2 regions of the Sphingobium sp. WTD-1 genome follow, and region 2 is predicted to be linked to the other one. Evidence: riboswitches for the same ligand, from Rfam matches in the RefSeq annotation. Region 2 holds a riboswitch; the other holds the start of a gene.
The links. A riboswitch is a leader RNA that binds a small molecule or an ion and turns the genes downstream of it on or off. The one in region 2 is predicted to bind glycine.
Positions count from the first base shown of each region.

Region 1: it holds a riboswitch for glycine, as region 2 does, so the genes downstream of both, gcvT (glycine cleavage system aminomethyltransferase GcvT) here and N6H05_RS08250 (D-amino acid dehydrogenase) in region 2, are expected to answer to the same signal.

Region 1 is NZ_CP119127.1:2,431,175-2,436,295, forward strand. It holds gene N6H05_RS12135 (tetratricopeptide repeat protein) at 1-1,714, shown strand, start outside; gene N6H05_RS12140 (deoxyguanosinetriphosphate triphosphohydrolase) at 1,724-2,875, shown strand; gene N6H05_RS12145 (hypothetical protein) at 3,409-3,693, shown strand; glycine riboswitch at 3,793-3,893, shown strand; gene gcvT (glycine cleavage system aminomethyltransferase GcvT) at 4,070-5,121, shown strand, end outside.
Region 2 is NZ_CP119127.1:1,672,375-1,677,495, forward strand. It holds gene N6H05_RS08240 (TonB-dependent receptor) at 1-979, opposite strand, end outside; gene N6H05_RS08245 (GlcG/HbpS family heme-binding protein) at 1,137-1,562, opposite strand; gene N6H05_RS08250 (D-amino acid dehydrogenase) at 1,599-2,831, opposite strand; glycine riboswitch at 2,939-3,023, opposite strand; gene N6H05_RS08255 (CoA transferase subunit A) at 3,178-3,888, shown strand; gene N6H05_RS08260 (3-oxoacid CoA-transferase subunit B) at 3,888-4,547, shown strand; gene pcaH (protocatechuate 3,4-dioxygenase subunit beta) at 4,544-5,121, shown strand, end outside.

The sequences.
Region 1 (5,121 bases), 760 kb from region 2:
CCTGGGCCGGGTCATGCTGAAGATGCAGAACCCGGCCGAAGCGCTGCGCCTGTTCGACCAGGCGACCCGTGCCGGCTATTCCGAAGCGACCATCCAGGGCGACCGTGGCCTTGCGCGCGACATGACCGGCGACCAGGCCGGGGCGCAGCGCGATTATCATGCCGCCCTGCAACGCACCCCGGACGATGCCGAACTGGTGCGTCGCTACGCCGCCTCGCTCGGTATTTCGGGGCAGGTGGATGCCGCCGACAAGGTGTTGCAGCCGCTGCTCTACAAGAGCGACCGGGCCGCCTGGCGCTATAATGCCTTCATCCTGGCGATGAACAACCGCCAGGCCGAGGCCAAGAAGGTGGTCGACCAGACCATGCCCGCCCAGCTGGCGAGCGCCATCACCCCCTATATGCAGAAAATGCCCTATCTGACGGCGGCGCAGAAGGCGGCTGCGGTCCATTTTGGCCATTTTCCGCAGGTGGTCGCGACCAGCATCACGCCGATCGTGCCGACCCCGCCGGCGCCGGGCATCCAGCTGGCGTCGCGCGACGCCGCGCCCGCCGCCGCCGCGTCGACCGCGCCGGCCCAGGGGGATCGCCGCACGACCCGCAACGGCAGTGGCCGGCAGCGCGGCACGTCGCTGGCCCGCGCGCCGCTCGGCACGCCCCCCTCTAGCCAGTCCCGCGCCCGCCAGCCTACTGCCAGCCAGCCTGCCGCCAGCCAGCCCGCGCCGACTCAGAACCGGACGCCGATGGCCGCACAAGCCACGCAGCCTGCTGCCCCCACGCCGACGCCTGCGCCCGCAACGGTCCAGCCGCTGCCCGCCGACACGCGCGGACGCCAGCCGGTCGTCCAGCCGATGCCTAGCCAGAGCGCCCGTTCGGAGATGGTGCAGCCGGTGCCCGGTCAGGCGACGGCGCCCGCGCCAATCCCGGCGCCGACCCCCGCCCCGGTCCGCAGCGCATCGGCCGATGTGCAGGGGCCGCCCGCGCCGGGCCTTGACGCGCTGGACGGCGGCGCGCCGCGCTCGACTGCACCGGCGCCGACCACTGGTCAGCCAAGCACCGCCTCGCAGCTCAATTCGAGCGCCCTTGCCCAGGCGTCGAGCGTGACCCCGCCCGCGCCGCAGAGCACGCCGCCTGCGTCGACGCCATCGGCGCCCGTCGCCACCGTATTCACGCCGCCGGCTGACAGCGCCGCGTCGCAGCCGGCGCCGGAGGCGGCCCGGAGCCTCGCCGACATCATCCATGCCATCGACGTGCCCGACAGCGAGCGCCGCTCGAACGTGGTTGCGGTCGACCTGGCCGAGGTCGAGAAGCTGCAGGCCGCCCGCCGCGCCGCTGCGCGTCAGGCCGAAGCCGACAAGGCGAAGAAGGCGGCTGCCGCCAAGGCCAAGGCGGAAGCCGATGCCAAGGCGAAGAAGGAAGCCGAGGAAAAGAAGCGGCTGGCCGCCAATCCCGCGCGCAACTGGGTGCAGATCGGCACCGGGCAGAAGAGCGCGCTGGCCTTCACCTTCAAGCGCTTGCAGGGCAAATATGAAGCGGTCGCGCCGCAGGATGGCTGGAGCGCAAGCTGGGGCCAGACCTCGCGCCTGCTGATCGGTCCCTTTGCCAGCTTCACCCGTGCCAGGGCTGTCGAGGCGGACCTTAAAAAGGCTGGGGCCGACGCCTTCGCCTGGCAGAGCGACGCGGGCGAGGTGGTCGAAAAGCTGGGCAGCAAATAAGGGGTTCGCATGACGATGCTCGCATCCTACGCCTCTCAGCCCGACCAGAGCCGGGGACGGCTCCATGCCGAACCGGGCGGCGAGATGCGCGGCCCGCGCGACGTGTTTCAGCGCGACCGCGACCGCATCATCCATTCGATCTCCTTCCGCCGGCTGCGGCACAAAACGCAGGTGTTCGTGTCGCCCGACGGCGATCATTATCGCGTGCGCATGACCCACAGCCTGGAGGTGGCCCAGATCGGCCGGGCCATCGCCCGCACGCTTGCCCTCAACGAGGATCTGACCGAGGCGCTGTGCCTGGCCCATGATATCGGCCATCCGCCCTTCGGCCATGCCGGCGAGGATGCGCTGGAAGCGGCGCTGGAGGATCATGGCGGCTTCGATCATAATGCGCACACGCTGCGGACGCTGATGCTGCTGGATTCGCCCTATCCGCACTTTCGTGGCCTGAACCTCAGCTGGGAAATGCTGGAGGGGCTGGCCAAGCATAATGGCCCGGTCACCAGGCCGGGCTGGGCGATGCGCGAACTGGACGCGCTGTTCCCGCTTGATCTCACCAGCCATGCCTCGCTGGAGGCGCAGCTGGCGGCGCTGTCGGACGACATCGCCTATGATAATCACGACATTGACGATGGCCTGCGCGCCGGGCTGCTGAGCCTGGAACAGCTTTTGACGGTGCCGCTGGTGCGCCATTGCTGGGACCGGGTGACGGCCCGCTATCCCGACGTGCCGCACGACCGGCTGCTGCGCGAACTGGTGCGCGAACAGATCGGCGTGATGGCCAATGACTTGCTGACCACCACGCGCGCCAATATCTCCGCCGCCGGCGTCGAGACGGTCGCCGATGTCCGCGCGCTGGGCCGCACGCTGGTCGCCTTCTCGCCCGAACTGGCGGCGCAGGAACGCGAGTTGAAGCGCTTCATGTATGCGACCCTCTATCATCATCCCGACCAACTGGCCGCCGCCGATCGGGCGCGGGTGATCGTGATGGACCTGTTCCGTGCCTATCTGGCCGACCCCGCCCTGATGCCGCCCGAATGGCGCGACGAATGCGCGCTGGAGGAACCGACCCGCAGCCGCCATATCGCCGACTTCATCGCCGGCATGACCGATCGCTATGCCGAAAAGCGCCATGCCGAAATTTGCGGGGCCCTGGTCTAGGCGCGAGCGGCCGCCTCCGACGCGACAGTTGAAAGTTCACAGCGTCGTTGCTCGCGCATTCTGGCGTGTTTGCACGGCCCGCGCACCTGCGACGCGCCACCTGGGTCATGTCGACGCGCCTATGACGCCTCTCCCGCGCGACACCGACGCGACAATGAGGCGACAGCGAAACGACGCCGATGGGGCTTTGCGGGAGATAAGGCGGAAGGGGCAGGGGACTGATTCATCGCGCAGGATAGATCAGAGAAAGCCGGAGTAGGAAAGGGCAGGGCGATTAGGGCTCTGGCCGGTGACGACCAGGAGCGGACGTTTCCTACTCCCCTCCCTTCCAGGGAGGGGCCGGGGGTGGGTGCGCCGCGTAGCGGCGGTCTACGGTCGATAGGGCGGAAGCTCGCTACGCTCGCCACCCACCCCAACCCCTCCCTGGAAGGGAGGGGCTATGCCGTGTTCCCACCCAAACTCCGCCAACGGAAACGCTGCGTTGGCGTTCCGCCGGCTGGTCCGGTTGTCGCGCGGGCTTTATCTCTCTGCCCATGACACTGCATCCCCAGATCGCGGCCTTTGCCGCCCAGCTTGACGATCTTTCCCGCCTGTTGCGGGCGCAGGGCGCGCGGCCCTGGGCGGATCGGATCGACCTCATCCAGCGTGCCGTCGCGGACTCCAACTATGCCGGCGTCACCCGCTTCCTAGAGATGTTCGAGGGGGAGGGCGGCTTTGCCGCGCTGACCCTCTCGGACGAAGCGGCCAATGCGGCGCTCTCCGAATGCCGGGTAGCGGCCCGCGCTATGGCGCAGCGGCTGGCGCGCGAGGAGGGGTGATCCGGCTGTAACCTGCATCATACCGAAATTTGCCCGATTGACGCCGCCCGCGCTTTGGGCAAATGCGTGGGGCGTCTCCGGTGCCGAGGATTCGGCAGCGGGCACGATGCGGGAGAGCATGGGCGCCTTTCAGGCTTGAGCCCGTCGCCGAAGGAGCAACCGCCCCGGAATCTCTCAGGCCAAAGGACCGCATCGCGCGTAGATACTCTGGAAAGCGGATGGCCCCGTGCCGTCCCACCGAAGGGGTAAGCCAGTCGGCCCCAAGCCGCTGGTCAAAGCTCTCAGGTTCCGTGACAGAGGGGGTGGCATGCCGGAAGCGCCGATTCGTCGGCTGCGCGGGCCTGTCGCCGCATCCCTCCTACGGAAAGGTCTTGCCATGACCGCCACTGACGACGTCGCCGCCCTCGAAGCAGAACTGCCCCTCGAAGCCCTGCCGCTGGACGCCTGGCACCGTGCCAAGGGCGCGCGCATGGTCGGCTTCGCCGGCTATCACATGCCGATCCAGTATGAAGGCATCATGGCCGAACATAGCTGGACCCGCGAACATGCCGGCCTGTTCGACGTCAGCCATATGGGCCAGCTCACCTTCTCCGACGAGACCGGCGGCACCAGCGTCGACGCGGCGCTCGAAACCCTGCTGCCCAGCGACATCAAGGGATTGAAGCCCTTCCGCCAGCGTTATTCGATGCTGCTGGACGCGGAAGGCGGCATCCTCGACGACCTGATGGTTTCGCGTCCGGGTGACGGCGCGTTCGAAGGCGCGGCGATCTACATGGTCGTCAATGGCGCGACCAAATATGACGATATCGGCTGGATGATCGAACATCTGCCCGACGACGTCACCATGAACCATATGGCCGACCAGGCGCTGCTGGCGCTGCAGGGCCCCGAAGCGGGCGAGGCGATGGCCGCGCTCATCCCCGAAACCGCCGACCTCATCTTCATGCAGTCCGGTCCCTTCACCTGGCGCGGCGTGCCGCTGTGGATCAGCCGGTCGGGCTACACCGGCGAGGATGGCTTTGAAATCAGCGTGCCGGGCGATTCCGTCGCGCTGCTGGCCGATGCGCTGTGCGCACTGCCGCAGGTCAAGCCGATCGGCCTTGGCGCGCGTGACTCGCTGCGTCTGGAAGCCGGCCTGCCGCTCTATGGCCATGACCTGTCGCCCGCCGTCAGCACGATCGGCGCGGACCTGGGCTTTGCCATCCAGAAGCGCCGCCGCGAGGAAGGCGGCTTCATCGGCCATGCCCGCGTGATGAAGGAACTGGCCGATGGCCCCGGTTCCAAGCGTGTCGGCCTGAAGATCGAAGGCCGCCTGCCGGCCCGCGAAGGCGCGCAAATCTATGCCGGCGACGTGCTGGTGGGCGAAGTCACCTCGGGCGGCTTCGCGCCGAGCGTGGGTGCGCCGATCGCCATGGGCTGGGTCAGCCT
Region 2 (5,121 bases):
ACCAGAATTCGGTCTTTACGTGCTGATATCCGGTGATCGACTTGATCGTAAACGCCGGAAGATCGTACGACATGGTTAGAGAGCCGCCAAAGCTCGTGTCGGGCGAGACAACCTTGCGATCATCGAGTGTGGCATAACGCTTCGCGCCGTCGTCCACGACGCCGTAACCGAGATAACCGTTTCTGTTGCGAGAACCATCCAGTCGGAGAATGATCTCGAAGTCTTCGGTGGGCAATGCGCGAAGCACGAAGCGCCCGGCCAGGCTGCGAAGCGTATCCTGATCCTTGTCGATGGTCAGGTTGTGGATGTAGCCATCGGTGCTGTAATATTGACCAGAAAGGCTAGCGAAGAGCTTGTCCTCCACCAATGGGCCGCTGAAACTCGCGCCGAGGCGAACGCTATTGAAGTCCGCATATTCTGCGCGCAGCTTCCCACGAAAGGTGCCGTCGGGCTTCGCGGTCACAATGTTCAGTGCACCGCCTTCGGTGTTTCTGCCAAAAAGGGTACCTTGCGGCCCACGCAAAACCTCGATGCGCTCCAAGTCGAGGAAGCCAGTGTCGAATGCCAGGCTCGGTTGATAGACGCCATCGACGAAGGTTCCGACAGCGGGATCGTTGGATGCCGCCGCTCCGACGCCGCGAAGTACGAGATAGGTCTGGTTGGGAAGCGGCCCGAACGCCTGGTTCTGGCTGGTGAAGAGGCTCGGAACCGTCCCGATCAGGTTTGTCACATTGTCGATGCCCTTCTGTTCGAGGGCAGCTCCGCCGATCGCCGAGACCGCCACCGGGATATCCTGGAGGCGTTCTTCGCGCTTGCGGGCGGTAACGACAATGTCGAGCGATCCGCCCGATGAGGACGCGGAAGAATCTTGAGGCGCCTCGGGTGTCGCCTGCCCGAAGGCTGGCGTCGCCGATCCGGCCAGAACAGTAGCGGCAAGCAGGGCCGCTACCGACCCGTTCGTTCTATTCGACCGAGACATAAACCCCCCTTATTATTTGCTGGAAGGAGCCGTACGCATGCCGCGCCAGCTGCCTGTCCAACTTCATAAGGCGAACGTCCTCCTCGCTGCTTTTGCCAATCTCTCTTCAATCATTGCACTTATGTGAAATACCTTTGCCGCGTTGCGCGGGCAATGATCAGTCCTTCGCGAACAGATTTGCCTCTTCGATGCCCGCAAGTGCACAAGCTTCGTCATTGTCCGAGGTGTCGCCGGTAACGCCGACGGCACCCAGTGTCTGGCCGTCGCTGTCAACCACGATCACTCCTCCGGCGGCCGGCACCATACCGAGAGGCGCTATGCCTACGAGCGAGTTGAAAAATGTCGGTCGTTCGGCCGCGATCGCCGCGATCGAGCGGGAAGAGACGCCGAGATTCAAGGCGCCGGCCGCCTTCGCGATAGCAATTGCTGGTCGAAGATGCGACGCGCCGTCCGCTCGGTGCAGGACTATTGTATGACCTCCCGGATCGAGCACGGCTACGCATAGCGGCTTCAGTCCTTTTTCGGCACCGGCCTTGAGAGTGCGAAGTGCAATATTCTGGGCTTGCTTCAAGCTTAGGATCATTCTCGAAATCCTTCTGATGAATAATGTGGATCGAAGCTACGCGGCGAAGTCGCTGTCCAGGCGCATGGCGATCATCTCGGCAGTTGCAGCGGAAAGCGTCCAGCCAAGATGGCCGTGGCCGGTGTTGTAGTAGACGCCACGCACTCTCCCCGGCCTGACAACAGGCAGCATATCGGGCGTCATGGGGCGCAGGCCTGCCCATGGGGTGACGCTGTCAGTATCCATTTTGGGGAACAGGCGTTCCGACCAGCGCAGCAACGGGCGGATCCGGTCAGCGCGAATATCTAGGTTGAACCCATTGAACTCTGCGGTGCCGGCCACCCGGAATCGATCTGGACCGAGGCGGCTTGTGACGATCTTCGCAGCGTCGTCGAGCAGGCTGACACTCGGTGCAGCTGTTCGGCTCTGCTCGTCTCTCAAGTTTACAGTGATGGAATAGCCCTTCACCGGATAAATGTTTACTTTCTCGCCGAGCTTTCTGGCGATTTCTCGGCTTTCAACCCCTGCGCAGACAACGATGGCATCAGCTGTCTGAGAGGCGATCGGCCGACCACTCTCGTCATCGGTCAAGCTGATGGTACAAATCCGGTTCTGTATCTCCACTCGCCGGACAGCAGCTCCAAACTTGAAAATCACGCCTCGGCGTGCACACGCATCTGCGAGCCCGCGTGTGAACTTGTGGATGTCGCCCGTGGCGTCCCCCGGGGTGAAGAATCCGGCGTGAAGAGCGCCTTGCAGGCTCGGCTCGATCGCGCGCATTTCTCCAGCTGACACTGCGTGCCTTTCGAGCCCGCCCTTGAGGAGGAGGGCGTTGCCCACTTCGGCAGCACGAAACTCCTGTTCATTGTGGTAGAGATGAAGGATTCCGCATCGCTTCAGATCGAAATCGATGCCCTCTGCTTCCGCAATGGTGAACATATGCCTTCGCGCGTCGAGTGCGAGACGAACGGTCGCGATCGTGTTTCTTTCGTGCCGAAAGATATTGCCGCAAAACTCGGCGAGCCACCCGTATTTGTGAAGGCCGGGCTTGAGGTTCAGCAACAACGGCGCGTCATTTTTCAAGAGCCATCTCATACCCTTTGCGATGGTGGCCCAGCTGTTCCAGACTTCGGCATTGCTTGCGGAGAGCTGGCCACCGTTGGCAAATGAGGTGACCATCGCCGGATAGCGGCGACGATCGTAGACGGTGACTTCATGACCGCGGACAGCCAAGCTGTAGGCGGTTGTTACGCCGGTAATGCCGGCGCCGATGATGCTAATACGTGCCACTGGGAGCCGCTCCCCAAAAGGTGGTGGATGCGCCCCATCTGTCCGCTGTGCCTGAGATCGCTATCCCGTCGGCGGGCACCCAGGCGGGCGCCACTCTCCAGATATCTTGATGCCCTGCGGTCCTTTTGCCTGAGAGTTTCCGGGGCGGTTGCTCCTTCGGCGCCGGCGAACGGTCTCTCCCGCAATGGCAAGTCTGGCCTGCCTGGAAATGTGCGCTCAAGTCAATTCGGACGACCGAGAATGACGAAACCGCAAACGTCCTTCACATATCGTCAAAAGCAGCAGCTCCATGCCGATGCGAAGGATAAGGTTCGAAGGAAAATTCCGAACAGTTCCGAGGCTTATAATGCTTTCAAAAATTCGAGGCAGCGCGTCCGAAGCGCTTGAGGGTTTGCTGTTCGACGGAATGTCGATCATGTCGGGTGGCTTTGGCCTTTGCGGAAACCCGGAGAACCTTATCGCGGAGCTTTATCGAAGCGGTACCCGAGGGCTTACAGTGATTTCGAACAACGCGGGCGCAGAAGGCTTTGGTCTGTGGCAGCTGCTGCAAAGCAGGCAGATCAGTCGCATGATCGCATCGTATATTGGCGACAATCGTCTTTTTGAGCGGCAGTTCCTGGATGGTGACATCGAACTTGAGCTGAATCCGCAAGGTACGTTAGCCGAGCGCATTCGCGCCGGCGGCGCCGGCATTGCGGCATTCTATACCCGGACCGGGGTAGGAACCGTCGTCGCGCAAGACAAGCCTGTCGAAACTTTCGACGGCGATGAATATATTCGAGAGCGCTGGCTGAAAGCTGATCTTTCGATAGTCAAGGCTTGGCGGTCTGATCCCGAAGGCAATCTGGTTTTTCGAAAGACAGCGCGGAATTTCAACCCGATCATGGCGACAGCCGGACGGGTGACGGTCGCCGAGGTCGAGGAGATCGTGCCAGCTGGCGCCATCGACCCGGATGAAGTGCATACGCCCGGCATTTACGTCGATCGGATTGTTCGAGCGACGGGCCTCGAGAAGAAGATCGAAAAGCTGACGATTCGCGCTCGGGAGCCTGCATGATGGCTTGGTCGCGCGATCAGATGGCAGCGCGCGCTGCTCGAGAACTCAAGGACGGATTTTACGTAAATCTCGGAATCGGCATCCCTACGCTGGTTGCCAACCATGTCCCCGAAAACGTGACCGTCACGCTGCAAAGCGAAAATGGCATGCTCGGAGTGGGCCCTTACCCGTTCGCTGATGAAGCTGATGCAGACTTGATCAATGCCGGCAAGGAGACAGTCACCACGCTGCCGACTTCGAGTTTTTTCTCGTCTGCCGACAGCTTCGCCATGATCAGGGGCGGGCACATCGACATGGCCATCCTGGGAGGCATGCAAGTCGCGTCGAATGGCGACCTCGCCAACTGGACCATTCCGGGCAAGATGGTGAAGGGGATCGGAGGAGCGATGGATCTGGTTGCAGGCGTCAAGCGGGTGGTGGTCGTCATGGATCATACGTCCAAGGATGGCGCGCCCAAGATCGTCCAGAAATGTACTCTGCCCCTGACCGGCAGGTCGGTGGTTGATCTGATCATTACGGACCTCGGGGTGATGGAGTTAGACCCGCAAGCCGGAGTGCTTGCGCTGCTCGACATGGCACCATCCGTCTGCGTCGAGGAAATCGCTTCCAAGACGAATGCCCCTCTCTTTCTGGGCAAGCTCCGGGAGAATTGCCTGTGACAACGGACATCGCATATGCGCCTGACGACGCGGGCTTGCCACCACTCCTCTACCCAGAGTATCGCTCGACCGGATTGCGTAGTCCGCGTCACCCCTTGGTCAACGCTCCGCAGACTTTGACTGAGGTGAGCGGCCCCAGCGGTTGCTGGAGCGCTCTTATGGGTCAAGCCGAGGTAGACCTAACGTCGCAACATGGATCTGCTCCCCATGGCCAGCGCATCCGCATCTCTGGCAGGGTGCTGGATGACAGTGGTCGTCCGGTACCAAACACCATCGTCGAAATCTGGCAGGCGAACGCGGCCGGGCGGTATATCCATCGCAACGATAATTGGGACGCGCCGCTCGATCCGAACTTCACCGGAGCTGGTCGGGTGATTACCGATGATCAGGGCTGGTATTCCTTCACGACCATCCGGCCCGGAGCTTACCCTTGGGGTAACCATCACAATGCATGGCGCCCGGCTCATATTCACCTGTCGTTGCTTGGCCCCGCCTTCGCCACTCGTCTCGTCACCCAAATCTACTTTCCTGACGATCCATTGATCGAGATCGATCCGATCGCGAATGCGGTTCC